2 linked regions of the Peterkaempfera bronchialis genome follow. The protein of the gene in region 2 binds, or shares a complex with, the protein of the main gene of each other region. Links are inferred from orthologs where the notes say so. Each region holds a gene or a part of one and is shown on either strand. Other genes may lie near its edges.

Evidence for each region.
Region 1: the proteins of uvrB (region 2) and pcrA are in contact, whole or in part, in a crystal structure (PDB 7EGT), measured with the Thermus thermophilus proteins. The link is inferred for Peterkaempfera bronchialis from one-to-one orthologs. Residues at the interface, in WP_096411307.1 of Thermus thermophilus: Glu23, Leu25, Arg26, Asp27, Gly28, Glu29, Arg30, Phe31, Arg55, Glu326, Asp327, Phe328, Glu379, Ser382, Gln383, His398, Gly400, Arg401; in WP_096412145.1 of Thermus thermophilus: His654, Arg656, Phe657, Gln666, Asp668, Glu669, Lys680, Arg681, Leu682, Ser683, Lys685, Tyr686, Ala687.

The regions. Positions count from the first base shown.
Region 1 is NZ_CP031264.1:2,624,938-2,639,760, forward strand. What follows is about bases 7,456-10,649. They hold pcrA (DNA helicase PcrA), read right to left. Parts: upstream 10,290-10,649; coding sequence 7,656-10,289; downstream 7,456-7,655. Other genes in these bases: C7M71_RS11460 (M23 family metallopeptidase), read left to right, coding at 7,456-7,609; C7M71_RS11470 (nucleotidyltransferase domain-containing protein), read right to left, coding at 10,302-10,649. Outside these bases: C7M71_RS11435 (DUF5682 family protein), read right to left, coding at 1-906; C7M71_RS11440 (ATP-binding protein), read right to left, coding at 907-2,028; C7M71_RS11445 (SWIM zinc finger family protein), read left to right, coding at 2,285-3,655; C7M71_RS11450 (DUF5691 domain-containing protein), read left to right, coding at 3,711-5,384; C7M71_RS11455 (cobalamin B12-binding domain-containing protein), read right to left, coding at 5,453-5,866; more of C7M71_RS11460, read left to right, coding at 6,173-7,455; more of C7M71_RS11470, read right to left, coding at 10,650-11,141; C7M71_RS11475 (nucleotidyltransferase domain-containing protein), read right to left, coding at 11,138-11,848; C7M71_RS11480 (hypothetical protein), read right to left, coding at 11,942-12,295; C7M71_RS11485 (acyltransferase family protein), read right to left, coding at 12,347-13,576; C7M71_RS11490 (LuxR C-terminal-related transcriptional regulator), read right to left, coding at 13,689-14,396; C7M71_RS11495 (ATP-binding protein), read right to left, coding at 14,393-14,823. UniProt on the Escherichia coli protein: A helicase with DNA-dependent ATPase activity. Unwinds DNA duplexes with 3'-5' polarity. Translocates on single-stranded DNA with 3'-5' polarity. Initiates unwinding more efficiently from a nicked substrate than double-stranded DNA.
Region 2 is NZ_CP031264.1:5,270,182-5,284,771, reverse strand. Bases 11,063-14,023 are described here. They hold uvrB (excinuclease ABC subunit UvrB), read right to left. Parts: upstream 13,613-14,023; coding sequence 11,513-13,612; downstream 11,063-11,512. Other genes in these bases: zapE (cell division protein ZapE), read right to left, coding at 13,673-14,023; C7M71_RS23365 (TerD family protein), read right to left, coding at 11,063-11,271. Also shown: C7M71_RS23405 (Rieske (2Fe-2S) protein), read right to left, coding at 1-492; C7M71_RS23400 (hypothetical protein), read right to left, coding at 566-1,927; excinuclease ABC subunit UvrA, read right to left, coding at 2,041-4,935; C7M71_RS23390 (maleylpyruvate isomerase family mycothiol-dependent enzyme), read left to right, coding at 5,363-6,163; C7M71_RS23385 (MBL fold metallo-hydrolase), read left to right, coding at 6,231-6,881; C7M71_RS23380 (LPXTG cell wall anchor domain-containing protein), read left to right, coding at 7,107-8,390; C7M71_RS23375 (lamin tail domain-containing protein), read right to left, coding at 8,603-9,061; C7M71_RS23370 (TerC family protein), read right to left, coding at 9,466-10,452; more of C7M71_RS23365, read right to left, coding at 10,690-11,062; more of zapE, read right to left, coding at 14,024-14,590. UniProt on the Escherichia coli protein: The UvrABC repair system catalyzes the recognition and processing of DNA lesions. A damage recognition complex composed of 2 UvrA and 2 UvrB subunits scans DNA for abnormalities.

The sequences.
Region 1 (14,823 bases), 2.6 Mb from region 2 along the record:
GCCGGGTGAGTCGACACCGGCGCCGTAGCCGGTCTGCTGGGCGAGGCGGCGGTGCGTCCAGGGCACCCAGGTGATCTCGGTCCTGGGCTTGCGAGGGAGGGTTTTGAGCAGTTCGCGGTCCTGGGCGGCGGACGGCATCCGTTCCAGGGCGGGGACGTGCCAGGCGCCGCAGACGACGGCGATCCGGGTGTGGCCGGACCGGTGGGCCGCCCGGATCTGCTGCCGCATATACGCCTCACGCAGTGCGTCGTCGCGGAGGCCATCGGGGCCGGGGGCGCCGTCCGCCGGGGCCCGGTCGCGTAGGGCGGCCATGGCGTCGGCGACGGCCCGGAAGGGGGCCAGCGGGTCGCCCTCCGCGCCGCGCTCCCGGGGTAGGCGGTGTTCCACGACGTCCTCCCACCACCGCTCGGGGTCGTCGTGCCCGGCCGCATGGGCCAGCGCGGCGATGGGGTCGAGGACCGCGGGGTCGCCCGGGTCCGCGGGGTCGGCGGAGGAACCGGGCGGGGTGCTCCCCTGTGACCCCCCGGCCGGTTCCTCCGCCGCCTCCCGCTCCCCCTGCTCCCGTGCGGCGGCCAGGGCGAAGCCCTGGGCCGCCGGGAGGTCGATGAAGCGGACCGGCGTGGCCCGCTCCACCGCGTACCGGATGGCCACCCACTCCGGGGAGAACGACGCGAACGGCCAGAAGGCGGCCCGCGCCGGGTCGTCCACCACATGGGCCAGCAGCGCGACCGGCGGCACCATCTCCTTCTCCCCGGCCAGCGCCACGATCGCGTCGGCCTCCGGCGGCCCCTCGATCAGCACCGCATCGGGCTCCAGCCAGGCCAGTGTGGCGGCCACGGCGCGGGCCGAGCCCGGCCCGTGGTGCCGTACGCCGAGCACGGTGGCCCGGGGGGTGGTGGCGGGCATTCAGCTCACCTCCCGGCAGGCGCGGTAGAAGTCCTTCCAGCCGTCGCGCTCGCGCACCACGCTCTCCAGGTACTCCTGCCACACCACCCGGTCGCCTGCCGGGTCGCGGACCACCGCGCCGAGGATGCCGGCGGCAACGTCCCCGGAGCGCAGTACGCCGTCGCCGAAGTGGGCGGCGAGTGCGATACCGCTGGTCACCACGGAGATCGCCTCGGCCGTGGAGAGGGTGCCGGTGGGCGACTTGACCTTGGTGCGGCCGTCGGCGGTGACGCCGTCCCGCAGCTCCCGGAAGACGGTGACCACCCGTCGGATCTCCTCGGCGCCGTCCGGCAGGTCGGGCAGGTCGAGGGAGCGGCCGAGCTGGCGGACCCGCCGGGTGACGATGTCCACCTCGTCCTCCATCGAGGCGGGCAACGGCAGTACCACCGTGTTGAACCGGCGGCGAAGTGCGCTGGAGAGCTCGTTGACCCCCCGGTCGCGGTCGTTGGCGGTGGCTATCAGGTTGAAGCCGCGCACCGCCTGGGTCTCCCCGCCCAACTCCGGGACCGGCAGGGTCTTCTCGGAGAGGATGGTGATCAGGCTGTCCTGCACATCCGCCGGGATGCGGGTGAGCTCCTCGACCCGCGCGACCTTGCCGTCCGCCATGGCGCGCATCACCGGGGACGGCACCAGGGCGTCCCGGCTGGGGCCGTGGGCCAGCAGCTGGGCGTAGTTCCACCCGTAGCGGACGGCCTCCTCCGGGGTGCCCGCCGTGCCCTGCACCAGCAGGGTGGAGTCGCCACTGACGGCGGCGGCCAGATGCTCCGACACCCAGGTTTTGGCGGTGCCGGGCACTCCGAGCAGCAGCAGCGCCCGGTCGGTGGCCAGGGTGGTCACCGCGACCTCGACGATGCGGCGCGGGCCGACGTACTTGGGGCTGATCACGGTGCCGTCCGGCAGCGCGCCGCCCAGCAGATAGGTGGCCACGGCCCACGGCGACAGCCGCCAGCGCTCGGGGCGCGGCCGGTCGTCCTGTGCGGCCAGAGCGGCCAACTCGCCGGCGAAGGCGTCCTCGGCATGGGGGCGCAGCACCTCGGCGGTACCGGCGGCGGTCGTCGGCCCGGCGTGCGTGGTCGAGGTCAACGGGGCTCCTTCCAGCGGGCCGCCGGGCACACCTGTGGCAGGGCACCCGCAGCGGCGGTTGAGTCGGGGAGCATCGGCAGAGCAGATGGGAGGCAGAAGGCAGACAGAGGGCAGGCAGAAGGCAGGCAGAGGGCAGTCCACGGTCAGGCCCGGCAGCTCCGGCCTGCGAGATCCACCATGCACCACACCACTGACAACGCCCCCGGACAGGCGTCGGCCGGGGGCGTTGTCAGTGGTGGCCCCTACGGTCGAGGGCATGTCGGTGACTTCGAACGACGTGCGGTGGACGGCGGACCAGGTGCTGGCACTGGCCCCTGACGCCGCATCGCGCAAGGCTGCGGCCAAGCTGGCCTCCCCCGCGCCCTGGAGCGGGGCGGGCACCGGGGACGGCGCGGTGTGGGGGGAGTGCAGGGGCAGCGGGAGCGCCGTGTACCGGACGGCGGTGGAGCTCGCGGCGCCCGCGTACTCCTGCACCTGCCCCAGCCGGAAGTTCCCCTGCAAGCACGCCCTGGGCCTGCTGCTGCGGTGGGCGGCCGGCCCAGAGTCGGTGCCCGCCGCGGCCGAGCCCGCAGGCTGGGCCGCGTCCTGGCTGACCGCCCGCCGGGAGCGCGCCGAGCAGCGCGACGCCACCCGCGCCGCAGCCCCGGCCGCCGACCCCGAGGCGGCGCGGCGCCGCGCCGAGCGGCGGGCGGCCCGGGTCGCCGAGGGGGCGGCGGAGCTGCGCCTGCGGCTCGCCGACCGGCTGCGCGGCGGCCTGGCCGGGGAGGAGCGGGCGGGCTACGGCGCCTGGGACGACGTGGCCGCCCGGATGGTCGACGCGCAGGCGCCCGGGCTGGCCTCGCTGGCCCGGGAGCTCGCCACGGTGCCCGGCTCCGGCCCCGGCTGGCCGGCCCGGCTGCTGGAGCAGTACGCCCTGCTGGACCTGCTCGCCGCCGCCTATGGACGGGTGGACCGGCTGCCGGAGCCGCTCGCGGCGACCGTCCGCGCCCGGGTCGGCTTCACCATGGAGGGCTCGGAGGTGCTGCGCGCCGGTCCGGCGGTCCGCGACCGCTGGCTGGTACTGGGCGTCCGCGACACGGCCGACGACCGGCTGACCACCCGTCGGCTCTGGCTGCGCGGCGCCGGTACGGGCCGCACGGCCCTGCTGCTCTCCTTCGGGCGGCCCGGTCGGGCGCCCGACCTCGCCCTGCCGACCGGCCTGGCGGTGGAGGCCGACCTGGCGTACCACCCCGGCGTACGGCCGCTGCGCGCGGTGCTCGGCCCGGACCGGCTGCCCGCTGCTCCCGCACCGCCCGAGGAGGCCGTGCCGCCGGGCGTCACCGTGGACCGGGCGCTGGCCGAGTACGGTGCCGCGCTGGCCGAGGAACCATGGCTGGACTCCTGGCCCGTGGTGCTCGCCGGGGTGGTGCCGGTCCCCGCCCCGGACGGCTGGCGGCTGGTGGACGGCGACGGCGGCGAGCAGGTGCCGGTGCACCGGCAGGGCTCGGCGGCGGGGGCCGGGCTGTGGCGGCTGGCCGCCGTCTCCGGCGGGCGGCCGGTGACGGTCTTCGGCGAGTGCGGACACCGGGGCTTCAGCCCGGTCACGGTCTGGGACGCCGACGGGACCGCGATCGGGCTCTGCCCATGACCACCGCACCTGCCCACCCGCCCAACCGCCCGCCCGTCGAAGGGAGACCCCGCCGATGACCCCGCCGATGACCCCGCCGATGACCGCACCGCAGACCCAGCAGACTGGGCAGACCCAGCAGGCCGACGCATGGGAGGCGCTGGTGGCCACCGCGCTGCTGGGGACGGACCGGCGGCCGGTGCCCGGCCTCACCGGCACCCCCGCCCTGGCCGGGGCCGCCGCAGCCGTCGACCGCTCCGACCCGGCCGCCGCGCTGCTCGCGGTGGCCGCGCTCAGCACGGTGCACCGCCGGGCGGGACTGCGGCCCGCCACCGCGCCCGCGCCCGCGTCCGCGCCGCCGAATCCGACACCCGAGCCGGCCTCGGACGACCCCCGTCCGCCGCTGCCCGAGCCGGCCCGGCGGCGGCTCGGGATGCTGCTCGCCGACCGCAGCGCCTCGGCGGCTGCGGCGGCCACAGCAGGCACGGCGGCCAACCTCGCCGAGCTGCTGCCGCAGTGGCTCGGCGCGGCCCGCGCCCGGGGCTTCCGAGCGCCCGCGCCACTGCTGCCCGCACTGCTGGACGCCGCCCGGGCCCGCAGCGAGCTGCGGCCGGACGCGGTGGCGCTGGCCGGTCCGCTGGGCCGCTGGCTGGCGGAGCGGAACCCCGACTGGCGGTTTGTGCTCCGGACGGTTCCGGAGGCCACGGCAGCGGACGGCGGGCAGCCGCCGGACGGCGACGCCATCTGGCACGAGGGGCTGTTCGCCGAGCGGGTCACCCATCTCACCCGGCTGCGCCGCCGCGATCCGGCGGCCGCCCTGGATCTGCTGCGCTCCACCTGGTCCACCGAGCGAGCCGAGGACCGGCTGCTCTTCCTGGACGCCCTCCAGGAGCGGCTGACCGCAGCCGACGAGCCGTTTCTGGAGGCGGCACTCGGCGACCGCAGCAAGAACGTCCGGCTGACCGCCGCCGAGCTGCTGTCCACGCTGCCCGGTTCGGCGCTGGCCGCCCGCATGGCCGACCGGGCCAGGGCCGCCGTCCGACTGCGGCGCGGCCCCACCGGGGAGGTCTTCGCGGTCGAGCCGCCCGCCGTCTGCGACGAGGCGATGCAGCGGGACGGCATCGCCCTCACCTCACCCACCGGGCGGGGTGAGCGGGCCTGGTGGCTGGGCGAGATCCTGGCCGCCGCACCGCTCTCCCTCTGGACCCGCGAGACCGGCCGCAGCCCGGAGCTGCTGCTGACGCTGCCGGTCGCCGACGGCTGGGGCGACGACCTGCGGGAGGCATGGGCCCGGGCTGCGGTGCGGCAGCACGACGCGGGCTGGGCGCGGGCGCTGCTGGGGCCGCCGCCCCGGCCGGGCGGCCGGGGCGGGGGTCGTGCCTCGGGTGCTCCGGCGAAGCTGCTGGCGGTGCTGGAGCCGGAGGAGCGGGCCGCCTGGACGGCGGCGTTCGTGGAGGTCCACGGGTTGGGCGAGGCGTTCCAGATGCTGGGTGCCTGCGCGGTGCCATGGTCGCCCCGGCTGGGCGCGGCAGTGGTCGGCGCGCTGGAGCGGGCGGCCGGTTCCGGGGCCTATCCGTGGAGCCACAGCGGGGTGCTGGGCATGGCCGAGCGCGCCCTGGCCCCGGAGGACGCGGACCGGGTGGCGGCGCTGGCCTCGGCGGCGGAGGGCGGCGCGGCATGGACCGAGACCTTCACCCGGCTGGCCGGGACCCTGCGCTTCCGCGCGGCGATGCTCGCCGAACTCGGCTGACCGGCGCCCGCCGGGCACCGGCAGCCGATCCGACAGCTGGTCCGACAGCTGGTCCGGCAGGCGGTCCGTCAGGCGGCGGAGGAGGTACGCAGATTGGCCTCGACCCAGGCGACGACATCCCGGGTGGGGGTGCCGGGGGTGAAGATGTCGGCGACCCCCATGGCCTTCAGCTCGGGGACGTCGCCGTCGGGGATGATGCCGCCGACGAAGACCTTGATGTCGGCGGCGTCCTGCTCCTTGAGCAGCGCCATCACCTTGGCGCAGAGCGTCATATGGGCACCGGAGAGGATCGACAGGCCGATGCCGTCGGCGTCCTCCTGGATGGCGGTGTCCACGATCTGCTCCGGAGTCTGGTGCAGACCGGTGTAGATGACCTCCATACCGGCGTCCCGCAGCGCACGCGCAATGACCTTGGCCCCGCGGTCGTGGCCGTCGAGACCCGGCTTGGCGACGACCACGCGGATCGGTCCGGACACTCCCATTCCTGCCTCCAGATCTGTACGGGACTTGCGTTAACACTCAATAACATCCCTGGAGGGAGGGTAGCGCCACCCGTGCCGGAGCGCCGTTTCGCGGACCGGGGGGAGGGCAAAGTCACAACCGAACGCATGCACTGCGTGTTCACGCCTCCGCAAGCCGATCCGGCCGACCCGGTTCGCCCGGTTGCCCCGCAGCCCTCCCACCCGACTCCCGCCGGACACCCGGTCTGGCTGGAAAGATTGTCGCCGGTCCGTCTTCGGGGATACAGTCGCCGCTGTTCTCCTGCTGTCGAGGCGAAAGTTGAGCCGGTGGCGTACGAAGGCCAGGGTGCCGGGGCTGTCTTTCCGCCTCCTGCCGCACCTGACCAGTCGTACGCCGAGTACACCGACTACGCCGAGCCCACCGAGTACGCCCGGCCCACCGAGTACACCGGGTACACCGGCACCACCTACGACACCACCGGCGCCTGGTACGGCTACGGCGGGGTGACCGCCGAGCAGACCGGCACCTGGACCACCGCCGCCACCACCACGGCCGAGGGCTGGCAGCAGGACCCGTATGCGACCGCCTACGGCTATGGCACCGCCGAGACGTCCTGGTCCGCCGACCCCTCGGCGGACGTCTCCTGGGGCACCGCCACCCTCACCTCCCCGGACGCCACCGGCGCGTACACCACACCGGACCTGTACGGCGCCGTGGGCTACGACGGCTACCCGCAGGACACCGCCGTGCAGGGATACGGGACATACACCGAGTACGGCACCACCCAGGACTCCGCCGCCCAGGACTTCGCAGGGCAGGACTCCGCTGCCCAGGACTTCGCAGGCCAGGACGGGCAGGACGGTTTCGCCTACGACGAGTACCCGTACGAGGACGAGTACGACGAGGCGCCCCACGACGGGACCGCCGCCCCCGAGCCCGCAGCGGCAGCGGCAGCGGTACAGGCCACGCAGACGACACAGACCACACAGGCCATGCAGGCCGCAGCGCCGCCGGTGGGCGGCCGGGCCGCCGCCCGGGCGGCCCGCAGCAAGCCCCGCACCGCCCGGCGCTCGGCCCTGCTGACCATCGCCGTCCCGTCGGTCGCCGTGATGGGCGTGGCCGCAGCCGCCGCCGTCACGGTGAGCATCCCCGACCAGGGCTCCTCGCATGACTCCGCCGCCGGCACCCCGGAGGCCACCCCCTCGCCCAAGGCCGCGGTGGCGCTCTCCTCCAAGCTGGACACCCAGCTGGCCGGGCTGCGCAAGAACGCCGACGACTTCGCCGGCCGGGTGAGCCGCAACCAGGCCCGCATCGACCTGAAGAAGCGGCAGGAGGACGAGAAGAAGCGCAAGGAGGCCCTGCGCCCCAAGTTTGTGCTGCCGGTCGCCGAGCACGGCCTCTCCGCCACCTTCGGCATGGCCGGCACCCACTGGGCGGCGCTGCACACCGGCATCGACTTCCCGGTGAGCTGGGGCACCGACGTCCGCGCCGCCACCGACGGCACCGTGCGCACCCAGTGGAACTCGGCGTACGGCTATATGGCGATCGTCACCGCGTCCGACGGCACCGAGACCTGGTACTGCCACCTCAGCTCGTACCGGATCCGCTCGGGCAAGGTGAAGGCCGGCGACACCATCGCCTACTCCGGCAGCAGCGGCAACAGCACCGGCCCGCATATGCACTTCGAGGTGCACCCCGGTGACGGCGCCCCCGCCGTGGACCCGATCCCCTGGCTGCTCAGCCACGGGCTCAACCCGCGCTGAGCAGCCACCCGCCCTCCGCAGCGGGCCCCCCGGCCCCCGGCCCCCGCTACAGCTTCTCCACCGGTGCGTAGCGCAGCAGCAGCCGCTTCTTCCCGGACCCGCCGAAGTCGATCGTCGCCTGCGCCTTGTCACCGGCCCCGGTGGCCTCGACCACGGTGCCCAGCCCGAAGGTGTCATGGCTGACCCGGTCGCCCACGGCCAGCGCCACCACCTCCCGCTCCTGCACCTTGCGGGCGGACTTGCCCCATCCCGCCCTCGGCGAGGCCGACGCCGAGGAGGAGCCCCTGGCCCCGGTCACCCCGCCCAGCACCCCGGTGGACGGCGGCGCCGCCGCAGCGCCGGACCGCTTCCAGTCGATCAGCGCCTCCGGGATCTCCTCCAGGAACCGCGACGCGGGGTTGTACGAGGGCTGGCCCCAGGCGCTGCGCATCACCGACCGGGTGAGGTACAGCCGCTCCCGGGCCCGGGTCACCCCGACATAGGCGAGGCGCCGCTCCTCCTCCAGCTCCTTGGCCTGGCCGAGGGCGCGCATATGCGGGAAGACGCCGTCCTCCATGCCGGTGAGGAAGACCACCGGGAACTCCAGGCCCTTGGCGGTGTGCAGGGTCATCAGGGTGATGACGCCCTGTGCCTCGCCCTCCTCGTCCTGGTCCGGGATCTGGTCGGAGTCGGCGACCAGGGCGACCTGCTCCAGGAAGTCCGACAGGGTGCCTTCGGTGTTCTCCTGCTCGAACTCCAGGGCGACGGCGGCCAGTTCCTGGAGGTTCTCGATCCGGGTCTCGTCCTGCGGGTCGGTGGACGCCTGGAGTTCCGCGAGGTAGCCGGTCTCCTCCAGCACCGCCTCCAGCACGGTGGCCGGACCGGCGCCGCCCTCGGCGATGGAGCGCAGCTTCTCCATCAGGTCGTTGAACTTCTTCACCGCGTTGGCGGACCGCGCGGCCATGCCGTACGCCTCGTCCACCCGGCGCAGCGCCTGGGCGAAGGAGATCCGCTCGCGCAGCGCCAGCGCGTCGATCATCGCCTCGGCGCGGTCGCCGATGCCGCGCTTGGGCACATTGAGGATGCGGCGCAGCGGGACGGTGTCCTCGGGGTTGGCGAGCAGCCTCAGATAGGCGAGGACGTCCCGGACCTCCCTGCGCTCGTAGAAGCGCACCCCGCCGACCACCTTGTACGGCAGGCCGACCCGGATGAACACCTCCTCGAAGACGCGGGACTGCGCATTGGTGCGGTAGAAGACGGCGACGTCGCCGGGCCGGGCATCGCCGGCGTCGGTCAGCCGGTCGATCTCCTCGGCGGCGAACTGGGCCTCGCTGTGCTCGTCGTCGGCGACATAGCCGACGATCTTCGCCCCGTCCGCCCCGGCCGTCCAGAGGTTCTTGGCACGCCGGTTGGTGTTCCGCTCGATCACCGCGTTGGCGGCGGTGAGGATGGTCTGGGTGGAGCGGTAGTTCTGCTCCAGCAGGATGGTGGTGGCGTCCGGGTAGTCCTCCTCGAACTGGAGGATGTTGCGGATGGTCGCACCCCGGAAGGCGTAGATCGACTGGTCTGCGTCGCCCACCACGCACAGCTCGGCGGGCGGCAGCTCGGCCAGGCCCTCCTCCTCCGGCCGGACCAGATCGCCGTCCACGGTCCGCTTCGGTGCCTGGCCGACGGCACCGCCGGTCAGCTCACGCACCAGCATGTACTGGGCGTGGTTGGTGTCCTGGTACTCGTCGACCAGGATGTGCCGGAACCGCCGCCGGTAGTGCTCCGCCACCTCGGGGAATGCCTGGAGCAGGTGGACGGTGGTCATGATGATGTCGTCGAAGTCCAGGGCGTTGGCCTCGCGGAGCCGTCGCTGGTAGAGGGCGTACGCCTCGGCCAGCTTCCGCTCCATCGGGTTGGCCGCCCGGTCGGCGTAGGTCTCCTCGTCGACCAGCTCGTTCTTGAGGTTGGAGACCTTGGCGGTGAAGGACTTCGGCGGGTACTGCTTGGGGTCCAGGTCCAGGTCGCGGCAGACCAGCGACATCAGCCGCTGCGCGTCGGCGGCGTCGTAGATGGAGAAGCTGGAGGTGAAGCCCAGCCGCTTGCTCTCCCGCCGCAGGATGCGCACACAGGCGCTGTGAAAGGTGGAGACCCACATCGCCTTGGCCCGCGGGCCCACCAGGTGCTCGACGCGCTCCCGCATCTCGCCGGCGGCCTTGTTGGTGAAGGTGATGGCCAGGATCTCGCCGGGCCGGGCCCCGCGCGCCGCCAGCAGATAGGCGATGCGGTGGGTGAGCACCCGGGTCTTGCCGGAGCCCGCTCCGGCCACGATGAGCAGCGGCGAGCCGGAGTGCACCACGGCCTCGCGCTGCGGCGGGTTCATCCCGTCCAGCAGCTGCGCCGGGTCCACCACCGTGCGCGGCGCCCCGTTGGCGTGGTACGCGTCCCGGTCCACCGGGCCGGTGAAGTCGCCCTGGAAGAGGTCGGCGGGGATGGCCTCCTCATAAGGGGCCTCATAGGGGGCCTCGTCCTCGGAGGCCTCCCCGTAGGGGCCCGGCTCATCCGGCCCGGCCCCGTAGGGCGCGAAGCCGTCCTCCTCCGGGTGCGGCGGCGGCTCCTCGGCCGTGAAGGCGGCGGGCCGCGCGGGGACGCCCCCGGGCCCGGTGGCGAGGCCGTCGAGGCCGGGGAGGGGGATGTCGTCAAAGAGGCTACTCATCGCCCCCCGAGTCTATGACCTGCCTCCGACACCGGTCCGCCGCTCCTCCGATCCCAGCCGCGCCCGCACCACCAGCTCATGCAGCTCCCGGTGGCCGCCCTGCCGATCGGGCAGGCCGCTCTCCCGCTCGGCCTCGTCCAGCTCCGCCTGAAGCGCCTCCACGGCGGCCCGCAGCCGCTCCCGGTCGGGCGCCCCCGGCAGCTCGGTGCGGAGCGCGTTCTCGGCGGACGCCTTGGCCGCGACCAGGTCCCGCAGATACGGGGGCGCCGACGGGATCTCGCCGGCCAGGGTCGACAGATGGGCCTGCACCTCGCCGCTGCGCATCAGGTGGATGCCGGTGAGCAGCGCCCGGAAGGTGTACAGCAGCGGCTTCAGCTCGTCGGTGCGCTCGAAGATCCGCCACTGGGTGCGGGCGAAGCCCCGGTAGTGGTGGGCGTGGTGCCGGGTGAGCACGGTGGGGGCGAGCGCGGCCAGCTCCCGGTGGACCGGTGTGGTGCGGACGACCAGCGGGGAGAGCAGCTGCTCCAGCACATAGCCGTTGCGCCGCAGCATCAGCCGGGCGAACTTGGCCAGGTCATGGGTGACCAGGTCCAGTTCGACGCCCTGCCGCAGCCACATCCGGCTCTGGGTGTCCCGGGGCGTCTCCAGCCCCACCAGCTCCTCGACCGGCAGCAGATGGGCGCCGCGCAGATCCACATCGGAGTCGGCGGACGGGAAGCCGTACAGATGGGCGCCGGAGACCGTGGCGAAGACCAGCGGCTGCTCCACCTCCTCCGCCAGCACCTCACCCAGCTCCGGCACCCCCGCCGCCGTGAGTACGTCCTTTGCCACTGTCGTCCCGCTGGTCATCATGGGCTCACCCTCTCGGCGTCCAGTGTCCGGCGCCGCACCGAGACCAGCCACTCCTCGACCCGCGCGGTGTCGGGCTCGGCGGGCAGCGGGCTGTCCGCCAGGGCGGCGTCGGCCCGGCGGGTGAGCCGGTCGCGGCGGACGCCGATCTCGTCCCAGTCGATCTCTCCCCTGCCCACGGCGAGCAGCGCCGCACGCTCCTCGCCGACGTCCAGCCGCAGCCGCCCGGTCTCCAGCAGCCCGGCGCAGCAGGCCAGCAGCCGCAGCAGATGCAGCAGGTGCTTGCCCTTGGGCTGCTCGCCCCTGGCCCGCCGGGCCTCGGCCCTGGCGAACTGGCTGTCGGCGTGGCGGACGAAGGTGCGGTGGATGCGCCGGGAGAGGAAGGCTGGAGCGAGGGCGCGCAGCTCGTCCCCCACCGGGGTGGTGTGCTCGACCAGCGGGGAGTGCAGCACTTCGAGCGCGCTGGGGTTACCGGCCAGCGCCAGTTCGCAGATCCGCTCGACCTCCCAGCTGAACTGCTCGGGGAGCGGTCCGGCCAGGTGGCGCGGGGGCTTCTCCAGCCGCCAGAACGCGCTGGTGGGCGTCACGAAGATGCCGCGCCGGTCGGTGTCGGACGCCTCGGTGGCCAGGCCGAACGCACGCGAGCCGACGATCACCGAGAGGACGGTGTGCTCGGTGACCAGGTGCTCCCAGCTCTCCATGCGCGCCATCCTGGCGTGGGCCGTCCGGCCACCGCGAACGGTTTTCGGGGTGGCCGCCGGCGGGCGGCTCAGGACAGCGGGCGGCTCAGGTCAGCGGGCGGCTCAGGTCCAGAGAGTGGCGATGAAGATATTGAGGGCGGTCAGCCCGCCGATGGCGCCGACCACGCCGCCGGATGCCTTCTCCTCGTCCCGGTTGACCCAGACCAGCAGCAGCACCGCCACCAGCACGGCGAGCTTGACACCGATCTTGATCATATTGGGGTGGTGGTGGTTCGCCTCGTTGAGCCCCACCAGCACCATGCCGGTCACCAGCATGGTCAGCGCGCCGTGCACCATGGCAGGCACCACCCGGCCCTGTCCGGCCTTCAGGCTCTTCAGCTGGGTGAGGAACCCGCCGAGCAGAGCGGCTATGCCGATGATGTGCAGGGCGACAAAGAACTTGATGAGCACGTCCACCCGGCCGATGGTACTCAGCCGCCCCAGACGGCCCGCCCGCGCCCCCAGGGGTCAGGCCGCGCCGCCCGGGGCAGCCCGCTCGGCCTGCTCGGCGCGCTCGGCCCGTTCGAAGGAGTCGGCACGCCGCAGGGCGTGGAAGGAGGAGTCCAGCCAGCGCCGCAGCAGCCGGGCGGCGGGCCGCTCCACCCAGCGGTGGACCAGCCAGGCGAGGGCGAGCAGCGCGGCGGTCAGTCCGGCCAGCAGCAGATACGGGTTGACCAGGCCGTGCAGCTTCATCAGCACGATCCAGCCGATCTCCTGGTGCAGCAGGTAGAGCGGATAGGTGAGCGCCCCGGCGGTCGTCAGCCACGGGTACCGAAGCCGGCGGAAGGCGCCGAGGGCCGTGCCGAGCACCGCCAGGAAGGCCACGGTGACCACCGTCAGCACGACCGGGAAGGAGAGCGGATGCCCGGAGCCGCTGATGTACGGCCTGACCAGGGTGTGCATCTCATGCTGCGCGACCAGCCAGGAGAAGCCGACGATGCCCCAGAGCAGGGGGTTGGGCCCCACCCGGTACATCAGGTACATCGCCACCCCGGCGATGAAGAACGGCGCGTACTGCGGCATCACCACCAGGTCCAGCAGCGGCAGCCCGGAGCGCGGGGTGAGCAGCACGGCGAACATCCAGATGCCGCAGAAGAGCACCACCCGCCGGTAGGTCACCCCCAACGCGGCCACGATCGCAAAGAGCACATAGAAGCGGAGCTCGACCCAGAGCGTCCAGTACACCGGGTCGATGTCATCGACGGCCAGGCCAGCCTGACCCATCGTCAGATTGGAGAGCACCCGGCTGAACGTCAGCTCCCGCTGGTCCACCCACGGCGGCCGGACCAGGAAGAGCACCACCGAGGTGGTCAGCACGGCCACCCAGTAGGCGGGCAGCAGCCGCACCACCCGGGACCGGAAGAGGTCCCTGGCGGGCCGCCCCCAGCAGGACATGCAGATCACAAAGCCGCTGATCAGAAAGAAGAGCTCGACCCCGAGCCAGCCGTACTGGCCGACCGCGTGCGCCGCCGGGACCACGTCCCTGGTCCGGCCGCCCCAGATGGCCAGGGCCTGCTGGATGCCCGTGTAGTGCCAGGAGAGCACCCCCAGGGCGGCCAGCAGCCGCAGCCCGTCCAGCACCTGGAGGCGGGGTCGGCCGGACTGTCCGCGCCGCGCCCCCGCAGGCTGCCGGTCAGGGTCGGCTCCGGGGCCCGGGTCGCGGCGAGAGGGGCGCTCCAGCGTGACAGTGGGTGGCATAGGGCCGGTCCCTCCGGAGTCGGGGGCTTCCGCCTGCCGCCGCTCTCGGCAGCGACCCGACCGACCCTACCCAGCGGAGCACCGGCCGCCGGGTGCGCACCGCCGGTACCGGTCAGACCAGTCGGCGGGCGGTCGCCCACCGGGTCAGCTCATGCCGGTTGGACAGCTGGAGCTTGCGCAGGACCGCCGACACATGGCTCTCCACGGTCTTCACCGAGATGAACAGCTGCTTGGCGATCTCCTTGTACGCGTATCCCCGGGCGATCAGCCGGAGCACCTCGCGCTCCCGCTGGGTGAGCCGGTCCAGGTCCTCGTCGACCGGCGGGGTGTCGGTGGCCGCGAAGGCGTCCAGCACGAACCCGGCCAGCCGGGGCGAGAAGACCGCGTCGCCGTCGGAGACCCGGAAGACCGCCGCCACCAGGTCGGCACCGGTGATGGTCTTGGTCACATAGCCGCGCGCACCGCCCCGGATCACCCCGATGACGTCCTCCGCCGCGTCCGACACCGAGAGCGCCAGAAAGCGCACCGCGCCCGCGCCGTCCGCCCCCTCGGTCATCAGCGGCGCACAGCGGCGCAGCACCTCCACCCCGCCGCCGCCCGGCAGGTGCACATCGAGCAGCACCACGTCCGGCCGGGTGGCGGTGACCACCTGGACCGCCTGCTCCACGTCGTCCGCCTCGCCGACCACGTCGATCCCGGTACGCGCGGTCTCGCCGATCTCGGCGCGCACCCCGGTACGGAACATCCGGTGGTCGTCGACGAGCACCACCCGGGCCGTCCGGCCCTGCCCCGCCCCGACCGCTTCCTCGGTCCCGGTCATGTGTCCGCCCTCTCCATCTCCAACTCGACCTCGGTGCCGCCGGCCGGCGCGGGCCGCACCCGCGCATGGCCGCCGTTGCGGCGCATCCGGCCGATGATCGACTCCCGTACGCCCATCCGGTCCTCGGGCACCGCGTCGAGGTCGAAGCCGGGGCCTCGGTCACGCACGAACACCCACACCGTCCTCCCCTCGACCTCGGTGTAGACCTGGACCGGTCCCCCGCCACCGTACTTGGCCGCGTTCACGGTGGCCTCACGCGCTGCCTGAACCTGCGCCGACAGCCGCTCGTCCATCGGGCAGTCGCCGACGCAGACCACCTCCACCGGCACCCCGTGCAGGTCCTCCACCTCGGCCGCCACCTTGCGCACCCGCTCGGCCAGGGTGTCCGGGGTCTCCGCCGCCGCCTCCGGCCGGTAGAGCCACACCC
Region 2 (14,590 bases):
CCGCACCGGGACCTCGGCCAGCGCGGTGGGGGCTGGGCCCTCCACCACCGAGCCGTCGGCGACCCGGAAGTGGCTGCCGTGGCAGGGGCACTGGATGAGCCCGTCGGCCACCTGGTCCACCACGCAGCCGGCGTGGGGGCAGACCGCGCTGAACGCCCTGAACTCGCCCTTGGTCGGCTGGGTGACCACAAGTCTGTCCTCCCGGTGGACGACGCCGCCGCCGACCGGCACCTCGGTGGGCGAGCCCAGGTCGATCGGGCCCCTGGGGACCGACGTACGAGGGCGCGCGGAGCCGCAGGCCGCCAGGCCGAGCGCCGCCGCACCGGCCACGCCCGCCACTGCGGCGCCGCGCAGCACCGTACGCCGGGCGGGACAGGGGGCGCTGTCGGCGGCGCTGCCAGGGGCGGTGTCACGGGCGGTGTCACAGGCGGTGTCACGGGCGGGGGCGGTCTCGGGGGCGGTCTCGGGGTGTCCGCTCTGGGGGTGGTGCATGCTCGGCGCTCCGTCGGTGCGGCTACGTGAGGCGGTCCAGGGCGTGTCCGGCGCCGCCGGGGTCGTCGCGACTCTACCTCCGGGGCAGCGCGGCTCCGGATACGGCGGTCGGTGCGGCGGGCTCGGGTACGACCCGGCCGGAACGCAGCAGGTCGACGGCGAGCGGCACACCGAGCACCACCGGTACCCAGAGCAGTGCCCAGAGCCGGTCCTGCTGGCTGACCAGCGGGTGGGCGGCGGCGGTGGCCACGCCGACCGCCGCCGCGGCGGCGGCCAGCACGCCGAGGACGCGGCAGCGGCGCAGCAGCGCCCAGCCGGCCAGGCAGAGCAGGACCGGCAGCAGCGGCTGGGCGGCCTGGTCGCGCAGCCACTGCGCCCAGTAGTGGACGTCCAGTCCGAGCAGCCGCTGCCAGGGGTCGGTGACCAGGGCCCGGTGGAAGTTGCGGCTGAAGGTGTCCTGGAGGCTCTCCGCCGCGTCCGGCAGCCGCAGGGCGGAGGCGCCGACCGCGATCAGCGCCGCCGAGGCGCCGGCCAGCGCGGCCAGCGGGACGGCCCCGGTGCGGGCGGCGGCCGGGGGTCGGCCGGGCCGGGCGAACAGCAGGCAGGCCGCTGCCAGGGCGAGGGCGCAGGCCAGCGTCAGCGCCGCCGAGTACTTCACCAGAGCGGTGGCCCCGAGCGCGGCGAGCAGCAGCCCCGCTCCGGCCGGGCGGCGGCCGTGCAGCAGCCACCAGGCGCCCAGCAGGGCCGCCAGCACCCCGACGGTCACGGCGCCCTCGGCCAGCGGCTGGGCGGTCCACCAGCCCAGGCGGCTGGAGAGGAAGAGGAGCTGCCCGGCCACGGCGGCCGTCGGTGACCCGCCGACCTGCCGCAGCACTGCGACGACCAGCAGCGACGCCCCGATGGCGAGGAGCAGGCCGGTCAGCCACATGCCCCGGGCGACGCCGATCAGAGCCACTGCGGGAGAGATCAGCAGGGGGTAGCCGGGCCTGGTCTCGAAGATCCGCTCATAGCGGGGGTCGGTCGGGGCAAGCCCGCCCGCATTGGTCCGCAGGCAGGTCCGCAGCCCGGTGTTGCGGCCGGCGTGGCTCCCGGCCGGGACCGGGTCGAGGGCGCGGCTCCGTTTGCGCTGCGCCGCCCGGTCGGCGCAGTACGCCCGGACCGCCTGCTGCCGGGCCTCGGCCGGGGAGGCGCCGAGGATCTCCAGGCTCTGCCGGGCGTAGCGGTAGGAGTCGTTGGCGAGCGTCCAGTTGGGGTGGGCGACCACCTGGAGGGCGGCGAACACCAGGGCCACCAGCAGCGGCACGGCGATGGCCCGGCGTGCCCCCGTACGGCCGCCCCCGACCGCCGGCGGGGTCTGCGGCGGGGCGGACCGCATCGGCGGCGGCCCGATGTGGACCAGCGGGTCGGGGGCCTCGGCGGCGGTCGGTGCGGACATACCGCCCATGGTGGGCACCGCTCCCCCGCCGCCCGCCGCCCGGCGCTCCGCCGAGCGGCGGGAACCACACGGTCGGCGGGCGGCGGGCGGCGGGCGGCGGGCGGCGGGCCTGCCTAAGCGGTGGTGCGCTTGCGGCGGGTCCGCTGGGCGGGCACCGCGTCGCTGACCCGGTCGCCGAGGATGTCGCGGAGGAACTTGCCGGTGTGGCTCTCGCCCACGGCCGCGATCTCCTCCGGGGTGCCCTCGGCCACCACGCCGCCACCGCCGTGGCCGCCCTCGGGGCCCATGTCCACGACCCAGTCGGCGGTCTTGATCACATCGAGGTTGTGCTCGATGACGATGACCGTGTTGCCCTTCTCCACCAGGCCGGAGAGCACCTTGATCAGCTTGCTGATGTCCTCGAAGTGCAGCCCGGTGGTCGGCTCGTCCAGGACGTAGACGGTGCGGCCGGTGGAGCGCTTCTGGAGCTCCGAGGAGAGCTTGACCCGCTGTGCCTCGCCGCCGGAGAGGGTCGGTGCGGACTGGCCGAGCCGGACGTAGCCGAGGCCGACCTCGTTGAGGGTGCGCAGATGGCGGGCGATGGACGGTACCGCCTCGAAGAAGCCCAGGGCCTCCTCGATCGGCATGTCCAGCACCTCGGCGATGGACTTCCCCTTGTAGTGGACGTCCAGCGTCTCCCGGTTGTAGCGGGCGCCGTGGCAGACCTCGCAGGGGACGTAGACATCCGGCAGGAAGTTCATCTCGATCTTGATGGTGCCGTCGCCGGAGCAGTTCTCGCAGCGGCCGCCCTTGACGTTGAAGGAGAACCGGCCCGGCAGATAGCCGCGCACCTTGGCCTCCGTGGTCTCCGCGAAGAGGCGGCGGATGTGGTCGAAGACGCCGGTGTAGGTCGCCGGGTTGGACCGGGGGGTGCGGCCGATCGGCGACTGGTCGACATGGACCACCTTGTCCACCAGGTCGGTGCCGGTGATCCGGGTGTGCCGCCCGGGCACCGAGCGGGCGCCGTTGAGCTCCCGGGCCAGGTGGGTGTAGAGGATGTCGTTGACCAGGGTGGACTTGCCGGAGCCGGAGACGCCGGTGACGGCGGTGAGGGTGCCCAGCGGGAAGCCGACGGTGACGTCCTTGAGGTTGTGCTCACGGGCGCCGTGGACGACCAGCTGCCGCTTCCGGTCGCGCGGCCGCCGCTCCTCTGGGGTGGCGATGGACCGCTTGCCGACCAGGTACTGCCCGGTCATCGACTCCTCGTTGGCCAGCATCTCGGCCAGCGGCCCGGAGTGGACCACCTTGCCGCCGTGCTCGCCCGCACCGGGGCCGATGTCCACCACCCAGTCGGAGGTGCGGATGGTGTCCTCGTCGTGCTCCACCACGATCAGGGTGTTGCCCAGGTCGCGCAGCCGCACCAGGGTCTCGATCAGCCGGTGGTTGTCCCGCTGGTGCAGACCGATCGACGGCTCGTCCAGCACATACAGCACACCGACCAGGCCGGAGCCGATCTGGGTGGCCAGCCGGATGCGCTGCGCTTCGCCGCCGGAGAGGGTGCCTGCGGCGCGGTTGAGCGAGAGGTAGTCCAGACCGACGTCGACCAGGAACCGCAGCCGCTCGTTGACCTCCTTGAGCACCCGCTCGGCGATGGTCTTCTCGCGGGCGCTCAGGGTCAGCCCCAGCAGGAAGTCCGCGCAGTCGCTGATCGACATGGCCGCGACCTCGGCGATGGACTTCTCCTGGACGGTGACGGCCAGCACCACCGGCTTGAGCCGGGTGCCCTGGCAGCCGGGGCAGGGCACCTCCCGCATATAGCCCTCGAAGCGCTCGCGGCTGGAGTCGCTCTCCGCCTCCGAGTGGCGCCGCTGCACAAACGGCACCGCGCCCTCGAAGGAGGTGGTGTAGGAGCGCTCGCGCCCATAGCGGTTGCGGTAGTGGACCGCGATCTGGGTCTTGTGGCCGTACAGCAGCGCCTTGCGCGCCCGGGCCGGCAGCCCGGCGAACGGGATGTCGGTGCGGAAGCCCAGCTCGGTGGCGAGCGCGCCGACCAGCCGCTGGAAGTACTCCTTGGTGTGGCCGAGCGCCCAGGGGTGGATGGCGCCCTCGTCGAGCGACTTCTCCTCGTCGGGCACCACCAGCTCGGCGTCGACCTCCATCCGGGTGCCGATGCCGGTGCACTCCGGGCAGGCGCCGAACGGCGAGTTGAAGGAGAAGGACCGGGGCTCCATCTCCTCGAAGGAGACGTCGTCGTACGGGCAGTACAGATGCTCGGAGAACATCCGCTCGCGCTGCGGGTCGTCCTCCGGGAGGTCCACGAAGTCCAGCACCACCATGCCGCCGGAGAGCCCCAGCGCGGTCTCCACCGAGTCGGTGAGGCGGCGCTTGGCGGACTCCTTCACGGTGAGGCGGTCCACCACCACCTCGATGGTGTGCTTCTCCTGCTTCTTCAGCTTGGGCGGCTCGGTGAGCTGCACGGTGGCGCCGTCCACCCGGGCGCGGGCGTAGCCCTTGGCCTGGAGGTCGGAGAAGAGGTCGGCGTACTCCCCCTTGCGCGCCCGCACCAGCGGGCTGAGCACCTGGAAGCGGGTGCCCTCCGCCAGCTCCAGCACCCGGTCGACGATCGCCTGCGGAGTCTGCCGGGCGATCGGCCGGCCGCAGTGCGGGCAGTGCGGCTTGCCGATGCGGGCGAAGAGCAGCCGCAGGTAGTCGTAGACCTCGGTGATGGTGCCGACGGTGGAGCGGGGGTTGCGGGAGGTCGACTTCTGGTCGATGGAGACCGCCGGGGAGAGGCCCTCGATGAAGTCGACGTCGGGCTTGTCCATCTGCCCCAGGAACTGCCGTGCGTACGAGGAGAGCGACTCCACGTAGCGCCGCTGGCCCTCGGCGAAGATGGTGTCGAAGGCCAGCGACGACTTGCCCGACCCGGACAGCCCCGTGAAGACGATGAGCGCGTCGCGGGGCAGGTCGAGCGAGACGTTCTTCAGGTTGTGCTCGCGAGCACCGCGGACGATGAGGCGGTCTGCCACGCTTCTGCGCCTTTCTCCGGAGAGGGTCTGGGGCTGGAGGTATGAGGCTGGCGGTCTGGGGCGATCGACGCCGTTATGGGGGCGGCCCGGCTCGGTCCGGCGCTCGGCCCATGGACGGGCGGACGCGGCGCCATACCGGCGGCGGCGTCATAGGCCCACGGTCGATCGTAACCAGACGGCTCGGGCGTTTCTTCCAGGTTCGGCAGGATCGGAGGACCAGCGTATAGCTCACGCGTTCGAATATCGAGTCTGTCCAGCCAGAAGCACCCGAACGAGTGACGGCCCGCGCCGCCCCACCCGCCCCCGCGCCGACGCAAAACCGCTGCCGGCAACGGAGACCACGGGTAGCGTCCGATAGTGCGCCCCCGCCGGACCAACGACCGGGGAGGGCCCGGGAAACGCCACCGACCCCAGGAGGACCCGCCCGATGCCCGAAGCGACCGACCCCGCGACTCCCGCCCCCGCCGCACCGGACGCCGCCCCGGCCCTCGTCCGCGACGACCTGGCCGAGGTCGCCGAGGCCACCGAGCGGCTGCTGCGCACCGTCGCTGGACTGGAGCCCGCCGCCCTGGCCGAGCCCTCCCTGCTGCCGGGCTGGACCCGGGGCCATGTCCTCGCCCACCTCGCCCGCCACGCCGACTCGCTGGTCAACCTGCTGACCGGCGCCCGCACCGGGCAGGACATCCCGCAGTACGCCGGCGAGGACGCCCGGGACCGGGGCATCCAGGACGGCGCCGGGCGCCCCCTCGGGGAGCAGCTGGCGGACCTGCGCGCCTCCCATGAGCGGTTCGCCGAGGCGGCCGCCGCGATGCCCGCCGACGCCTGGTCCACCCTGCTGCGCCACCGCCACGGCTACACCTTCCCCGCCTCCGAGATCCCCGGGAAGCGGCTGGTGGAGCTCGAGTACCACCATGTCGACCTGGACTCCGGCTACACCCCCGCCCACTGGTCGGCCGCCTTCGCCGACCACGAGCTGGAGCGGCTGGCCGCCAAGTTCCGCGCCGCCCCGGAGGCGGAGCCGGTACGGCTCCTGGTGGAGGCCGCAGAGCGGGAGCTGCGCATCGGCCCCCCGGCCGACCGGCCCGAACTCACCGTGGAGGGCCCGGTCCGCGCCCTGGCCGCCTGGCTCTCCGGCCGCTCCGACGGCGACGGCCTCCAGGTCCACCGCGACGGCGTCCAGCTCACCGACCCGCGCACCGCGCTCCCGAAGCTGCCCCCGATGGGATGACGCCAGGCACCCGGTGCGTGATCATGGACAAGAGTCCACTCCGTACGAGAAAGAGGAGCGCGAGCCCATGTCCTACCACGGAGCGGTGAAGGTCGGCGGGCCGCCGGACGTGCGTGAACTGGCCCATCTGATGATCACCAAGGTGGCGGTCGGCCCGATGGACAACAACGCCTATCTGCTGCGCTGCCGCGCCACCGACGAACAACTCCTGATCGACGCGGCGGCCGACGCACCGACCCTGCTGGAGACGGTCGGCGACCGCCTGGCCACCGTGGTCACCACCCACCGCCACCGCGACCACTGGTCCGCGCTGGCCGACGTGGTCGCCGCCACCGGGGCCCGCACCGCCGCCGGACGCCATGACACCGAGGGCATCGCCGTCCCCACCGACCTCCCGCTGGACGACGGCGACACCGTCCGGGTCGGCGATGTCCGGCTCACCGTCCGCCACCTGATCGGCCACACCCCCGGCGCGATCGTCCTGGTCTACGACGACCCCCAGGGCCACCCGCACCTCTTCACCGGGGACTGCCTCTTCCCCGGCGGCCCCGGCAGGACCGCGAATCCGGGAGACTTCGCCTCGCTCATGGACGGACTGGAGGAGAAGGTCTTCGGCGTCCTCCCGGACGAGACCTGGATCTACCCGGGCCATGGCAACGACACCACGCTCGGAGTCGAGCGCCCTCGGATCCCGGAGTGGCGCGACCGGGGCTGGTGATCCGGTCGCACGGGGCCGGGACAGGGCTTCGTCCACCCTTGACCGGATTGGCACGGTCCGCGTTCACACTCGGCACGGCTGCCTCCGAAGTTGCTCCAAAAAACTCTGCACCCGGCTGCAACCGTTGGTGAAAAGAAGCGTCTCTACATGCGAGGCACCGCAACAGAGTGCCGGAGCGGACGCGGCCCATCAGGCAGCGCCGCCTGTTGACACTGGGGGATCAGCATGAAGACCGAAGGCACCGCCATGCCGCGCACCGCCCGCACCGCCCGCCGCTCCGCGTCTGCGGCGGCACTGCTCGCGTGCATCCTCGGCTCCGGCGCGGTGCTCACAGCGGCACCCTCCGCGTTCGCCGAGTCGGCACCGTCCGCGGGGATCACCCTCTCCGCGAACACCCCGGCGTCGGTCGGTTTCGCCGGTCAGCCGGTCGAGTTCACCGAGACGATCGACAACACGGGCACGCCCCGCCCGGTCGCCCTTGAGCTGGACGCCACGACCGGCCCGGGGGTGCCGGAGAACGGGCTGGTGATGCAGTTCCTGGAGGGGAGCACGTGGAAGGACCTGGCGCTGACGTACGACGTCGGCCAGGGCCGCTTCGAGGGCCGATCGGAGAACTTCCACCTGGCCGTCGGCCAGCGGACCCTGAAGCTGCGGATCGGTCTGCCGATGGGCACCCCGTTCAACGGGGCCAGCAATGGTGGGACGCAGTCGATCAAGCTGCACTCTGCGGTGGCCGACGCGGCCGACGAGTGGAACCCGCTGGCCGAGGACACCCACACGATCGGCGTGACCTCCATCTCCTCCTCGGTGTCCCACGTCCCCGCCACGGTGGTCGCGGGCGGCGCGCCGATCGAGTTCGACGCGACGCTCTCCAACCCGACGCCCTCGGACTATGTGCGCCTCGGCAATGTGCTCTTCATCGACGCCCCGGCGAAGGTGCAGGTCCGTACCGGGAACGGTGCCTGGACCACCCTGGGGCCGATCCAGGGCCGCGACCGCCAGGGCTTCTACCTGGACGGGGAAAGCTCCTCGGCCAAGGCCGGCACCACCCACACCGTCCGGGTGCGGCTCAGCTACCCGAGCAGCGCGAAGCCGGGCAAGGCCACCATCAGCCCGTGTGTCTTCGTCAACGAGGGCCGCGAGAACTTCCGGGGCACGACGCTCTGCTCCAGGAGTGCGACCGTGACCATCGCGGCCGGCCCGTCTGCCGGCGCCTCGCCGAGCCAGAGCGCGACCCCGACGCAGAGCGCCGCGCCGAGCCAGAGCGCGACGCCGACCCAGAGCACCACCCCGACTCGGAGCGCCACCCCCAGCAGCGCTCCGAGTCCCGCGCAGAGCACCTCGCCCGCGCCGGCTGCCGCCCCTGTGACGCCCGCCTCCTCCAGCGGCGGCGACGAGCTCGCCCACACGGGCGCCGGCAGCAGCACCCTGCCCCTGGCGCTGGGCAGCGCCGCGCTTGTCGCCGGCGGCGCGGCCCTGCTGGTGTTCCGTCGCCGACGCAGTGCCTGATCATTCGCCAGATCATGACCTCGGGCATCCTCGCCTGAGGCCCGGGTAGCAGCCCGGCCGATGGCCGCCCCCTCCGGTGGGCGGCCATCGGCCTTCTCGGGGTCCGGAGCACTCAGCCGCCGACCGGCCCTGGCTCACCGACGATCCCGTCCCCGCTGGACCAGAGGTCCGGCCGCGTCGAGGACGCGGCCGGACCTCTCTCTCACCGCAGGTCAGCGGCGGTGGCCCGGGTGGTGGTCGATGCGGCCGCCCCAGCTCGCCTGGTCCACGACGCGACCCCGGTCGTCCCGCAGGGTGGCCGTGTCCACGCGGTCCCACACGGAGCGGCGCTGCTCCTGGTAGACGTCGCGGAAGGTGTCACGGCCGTGGCCGGTGTGGACCCGCACGGACTGGTGTCCGCGCAGGCTCACATGGCGGAGGCGGAACGAGTGCCGGTCACGGTCCGACAGGGTCCAGCCGCGCAGGTCCACGGGGCGGCCGGAGGTGTTGGTGAGGGTGATCCACTCCCGGCTCGCGTTGCCGTCCCGGTGGACCGGGCCCAGCTCGACGATCGCGCGGTGGCGGTCGATCCGGTGGTGGGGGTGGCCGGCCGCCTGGGCCGTACCGGTGCCGAGAACGGCGGCCGCTGCGGTGGCGGCGAGGAGCATGGAGGCGATGCGACGTGCGTGCATTGATGTCCCCTGGTTCGGTGCGCGGCCTGGGTGCGGCTGCGCCGATGGGATGACCGTACGAGGCATCGCGGGCGGCCCGGGGTAGCTCGGCCACGACTTCCCCCGAAGAGGTGATCATGGTGCGGGGTCGGCGGTCCGCCGCCCCGGCGTGCGCCGGGTGCCCGCGCCGCGTCCGGGGCCCGAACACCGGCCGGTCGGCCGGAATACCCGCTGGTCAGAGCGGTGCCGGGTGGCCTTCCCGAACGCCTGCGCGCCGCCTGCGGCGGTGGGCCGGAGGCGGCGCGGGGCGGCGCGAAGGGCGACGAACCGTGCGGCGCGGGCGGGGTTCACCCCTGAGGGGGACGACCCGCACGACCGGGCCGCACGACCGGGCCGCACAGCCGGGCCGCACGGCCACGGGCGGCTCAGGCGTCGATCGAGTGGCGCTGCTCCGCCCGCTCCGCCTCGGCCTTGCGGCGGGAGGCCAGCAGGCTGGTCGCCGTGGTGACCACGAGCACGGTGCAGATGACGCCCAGCGAGACCGGGATACCGATCTGGGGGACGTGCACCCCGGACTCATGCAGCGCATGCAGCACCAGCTTGACGCCGATGAAGCCCAGGATGATCGACAGGCCGTAGGAGAGGTGGACCAGCTTCGCCAGCAGGCCGCCGATGAGGAAGTACAGCTGGCGCAGACCCATCAGCGCAAAGGCGTTGGCGGTGAAGACGATGTACGGGTCCTGGGTCAGGCCGAAGATCGCCGGGATGGAGTCCAGCGCGAAGAGGACGTCCGTGGTGCCGATCGCCAGCATGACGATCAGCATCGGGGTCATCAGGCGACGGCCGTTCTCCCGGACGAACAGCTTGGTGCCGTGGTAGCCGTCGGTGGCGGGGAAGCGCTTCTGTACGGCCTTGAGCAGGCGGTTCTCCTTGAACTCCTCGTCCTGCTCATCGGACCGGGCGTCCTGGATGAGCTTCCAGGCGGTCCAGATCAGAAAGGCGCCGAAGAGGAAGAAGACCCAGGAGAAGGTGGAGAGGACGGCGGCGCCGGCCGCGATGAAGCCGGCTCGGAGCACCAGGGCGACAAGCACGCCGACCATCAGCACCCGCTGCTGGAAGACGGCGGGCACCGCGAACCTCGCCATGATCAGGATGAAGACGAAGAGGTTGTCGACGCTGAGCGACTTCTCGGTGATGTAGCCGGCGAAGAACTCACCGGCGGGCTGCGACCCGGCCTGCCACCACAGGACCCCGCCGAAGACGGCGGCCAGCACGACCCAGACGGCGGTCCAGGTACCGGCCTCCCTGAGGGAGACCTCATGCGGCTTTCGGCCGCCGATGAAGAAGTCGACAGCGATCAGGGCGCACAGCGCCACGATGGTGGTGGCCCACATGGCCAGGGAAACGTCCATCCTGCACCTCCGGCAGATTCGGCGAACACTCGTCGGCTGCCGGAGGTCTCTTCCGTCCACACCTCTGCGGACCGGCGCCCCGGGCACCGCCGGCTCTGCCGGGCGCTGCCGTGATGACGGGGACGCTGCGGGGGAATACTCCCCTCCGATACAGAGAACCCTACCAGGAACCCCCAAGGGAAGGTAAAGGAAGGTCCTACGAAGGTAAAAGATCGGAGGGTGGACTCCGCCCGGGGGCTACAGGAACGGCGCAATGGCGGGGAGCATGTCCTGGAAGGTCCGGGCCTGCGCCGGGGCGCCGATGGCGGCCATCTGCCAGCCGCCGGAGCCGTCGCGGTACACCTTGGCCATGATCTGGCCGGTGTGCGCACCGCCGCCGGTCAGCTCATAGCGGGCCAGCTCCTGGCCGCTGGTCTCGTCCACCAGTCGGCAGTGGGCGTTCTCCACCTGCTGGAAGTTCTGCCCGGTGTAGGAGCTGACGGTGAAGACGATCTGGGTGATGTGCACCGGCACCCGGGGCAGGTCCACCAGGATCGACTCGTCGTCACCGCCCGCGCCGACGCCGCCGACCAGGTTGTCGCCGGTGTGGCGGATGGAACCGTCATTGCTGACCAGGTGCTGGAAGAAGACCACGTCCGACGGGGTCTTGTCGGCGTAGAGCACCGCCGAGGCATCCAGGTCGATCTCTCGGGTGCGGGTGCCGAACAGTCCACGGCGTGGGGCGGCCTTCCAACCGAGGCCCATCCGCACGACTGCCAGCGACTCGCCACTGGACTTCTGAAGACTGACGCTCTGGCCCTTCGCCAGGTTCACCGACACGGTGCCGTCCTCTCTTCCGGATCGGCCCCGGTGATGACCGGCCGAGGCCCCCCTCTGCGGTGTTCCGGCGCGGTGCCGCGAGTGCGGGAGCGCGCCCGAGGGCTGATCCGCCCCCCATTGCCCCCACCCTATGGCGACCACGTCCGGCGCCACGCAGGGACTACCCCTGTGTGGCGCTGCTCAAAGACATTCTGCCCCGGCGGACCACCCCCACGGGTGGCGGGTCCGCCGGGGCGGCAGCTCAGACCATGCCTGCTTCGCGCATCTGGCGCAGCTCCTTTTTGAGTTCCCCGACCTCGTCGCGCAGCCGCGCGGCGACCTCGAACTGCAACTCGGCGGCGGCGGTGTGCATCTGGTCGGTGAGGCTCTGGATCAGCTCGGCCAGCTCGGCGGCGGGCAGGGTCTTGGCGTCGCGCCCGTCGGTGCCGCCCCGGCCCAGCGCCGGGACCGGCGCCTTGGTCTTGCCCACGCCCCGGTAGCCGGTGGAGAGCAGCTCCGTGGTGTCGACGTCCTCCCGGGCGATGGTGTCCAGGATGTCGCCGATCTTCTTCCGCAGCGGCTGCGGGTCGATGCCGCGCTCCCGGTTGTACGCGATCTGCTTCTCGCGCCGCCGGTTGGTCTCGTCGATGGCCTTCTCCATCGCCGGGGTGATCCGGTCGGCGTACATGTGGACCTGGCCGGAGACATTGCGCGCGGCACGGCCGATGGTCTGGATCAGCGAGGTGCCGGAGCGCAGGAAGCCCTCCTTGTCGGCGTCCAGGATGGCGACCAGGGAGACCTCGGGCAGGTCCAGGCCCTCACGCAGCAGGTTGATGCCGACCAGCACGTCGTACTCGCCGGCCCGCAGCTCGCGCAGCAGCTCGACCCGGCGCAGGGTGTCGATGTCGCTGTGCAGGTACCGCACCCGGATGCCCAGCTCCAGCATGTAGTCGGTGAGGTCCTCGGACATCTTCTTGGTGAGCGTGGTGATCAGGACGCGCTCGTCCTTCTCGGTGCGCAGGCGGACCTCGTGCACCAGGTCGTCGATCTGGCCCTGGGTGGGCTTGACGATGACCTCGGGGTCGACCAGTCCGGTGGGGCGGATGATCTGCTCGACCTGGCCGTCGCCCCGGGAGAGCTCGTATGGGCCGGGGGTGGCGGAGAGGTAGACGGTCTGGTCGGTCCGCTCCAGGAACTCCTCCCACTTCAGCGGCCGGTTGTCCATCGCCGACGGCAGCCGGAAGCCGTGCTCCACCAGGGTGCGCTTGCGGGAGGCGTCGCCCTCGTACATCGCGCCGATCTGCGGCACGGTGACATGCGACTCGTCGATGACCAGGAGGAAGTCCTCCGGGAAGTAGTCGAGCAGGGTGTTGGGGGCCGTCCCCGGGTCGCGGCCGTCGATGAACCGGGAGTAGTTCTCGATGCCGGAGCAGGTGCCGATCTGGCGCATCATCTCGATGTCGTAGGTGGTGCGCATCCGCAGCCGCTGGGCCTCCAGCAGCTTGCCCTGCTTCTCCATCCGGGCCAGGGTCTGCTCCAGCTCCTGCTCGATCTCGGAGATGGCGCGCTCCATGCGCTCCGGGCCGGCCACATAGTGGGAGGCGGGGAAGACGTAGAGCTCCTGGTCCTCGGAGACGATCTCGCCGGTGAGCGGATGCAGGGTGTAGAGCGCCTCGATCTCGTCGCCGAACATCTCGATCCGGACGGCCAGCTCCTCGTAGACCGGGAAGATCTCGATGGTGTCGCCCCGCACCCGGAAGGTACCGCGGGTGAAGGCCAGGTCGTTGCGGGTGTACTGGATGTCCACAAAGCGGCGCAGCAGGGCGTCGCGGTCGATCTCCTCGCCGATCTTCAGCGGGACCATCCGGTCCACGTACTCCTGCGGGGTGCCCAGGCCGTAGATGCAGGAGACCGAGGCGACCACGACCACGTCGCGGCGGGTGAGCAGCGAGTTGGTCGCGGAGTGGCGCAGGCGCTCGACCTCCTCGTTGATCGAGGAGTCCTTCTCGATATAGGTGTCCGTCTGCGGGACGTATGCCTCGGGCTGGTAGTAGTCGTAGTACGAGACGAAGTACTCGACGGCGTTGTTGGGCAGCAGTTCGCGGAACTCGTTGGCCAGCTGGGCGGCGAGGGTCTTGTTGGGCGCCATCACCAGGGTCGGGCGCTGGAGGCGCTCGATCATCCAGGCGGTGGTGGCGGACTTGCCGGTGCCGGTCGCGCCGAGCAGCACGACGTCCTTCTCGCCCGCGCGGACGCGGCGCTCCAGCTCGGCGATGGCCGCCGGCTGGTCGCCGTTGGGCTGGTAGGGGCTGACGACCTCGAAGGGCGCCACTTTGCGCTTGATGTCGGTGATGGGTCGCACGACACCCACCGTACGACCCACCACTGACAACCGGGCCGGGCCACTGACAACCGGGCCGGGTCAGGCCCCGGGGGCGACCCTGGCGCTGTCCCGGGCCAGGGCGACCAGCCGGGAGACGGCCCGCAGGTACTTCTTGCGGTAGCCGCCGCGCAGCATCTCCTCGCCGAAGATCTCGTCGAAGGGGGTGCCGGAGGCCACCACCGGCAGCTCGCGGTCGTACATCCGGTCGGCGAGCACCACCAGACGCAGCGCGGTGGCCTGGTCGGGGACGGGCCGTACCCCGCGCAGGAAGACCGCCTGCACGCCGTCGAGCAGCGCGCCGTAGCGGCTGGGGTGGACGGTGGCGAGGTGGGCCAGCAGGTCGCCGAAGTCGTCCAGGACGGCGCCGGGGGTGCGGGCGGCGGCCTCGGTGACGGTGTCGTCGGCGTACGGCGGCGGCGCGGCGGGCAGGCCCCGGTGGCGGTAGTCCTCGCCGTCGATCCGCAGCGGGCGGAAGTGCGCCGCCAGGCCCTGGATCTCGCGCATGAAGTCGGTGGCGGCGAAGCGGCCCTCGCCGAGCCGGTCGGGCAGGGTGTTGGAGGTGGCGGCGAGCTTGACGCCGCTCTCCACCAGCCGGCCGAGCAGGGTGGAGACCAGCACGGTGTCGCCGGGGTCGTCCAGCTCGAACTCGTCGATGCAGAGCAGCCGGTGGCCGGAGAGGGCCTGCACGGCCTGCTGGAAGCCGAGTGCGCCGACCAGGTTGGTCAGCTCCACGAAGGTGCCGAACGCCTTGGGGCCGGGGGCCGCGTGCCAGAGCGAGGCCAGCAGATGGGTCTTGCCGACGCCGTAGCCGCCGTCGAGGTAGACGCCCGCCGGGCCGGACCGGGCCGGTTCGGCGCGGCGGAACCAGCGGCGGCGGCCGCTGCCCGAGGCCGAGGCGCCGCCGAGGCTGCCCGCGAACTCCTCCAGGACCCGCACCGCCTCCGCCTGGCTGGGTTG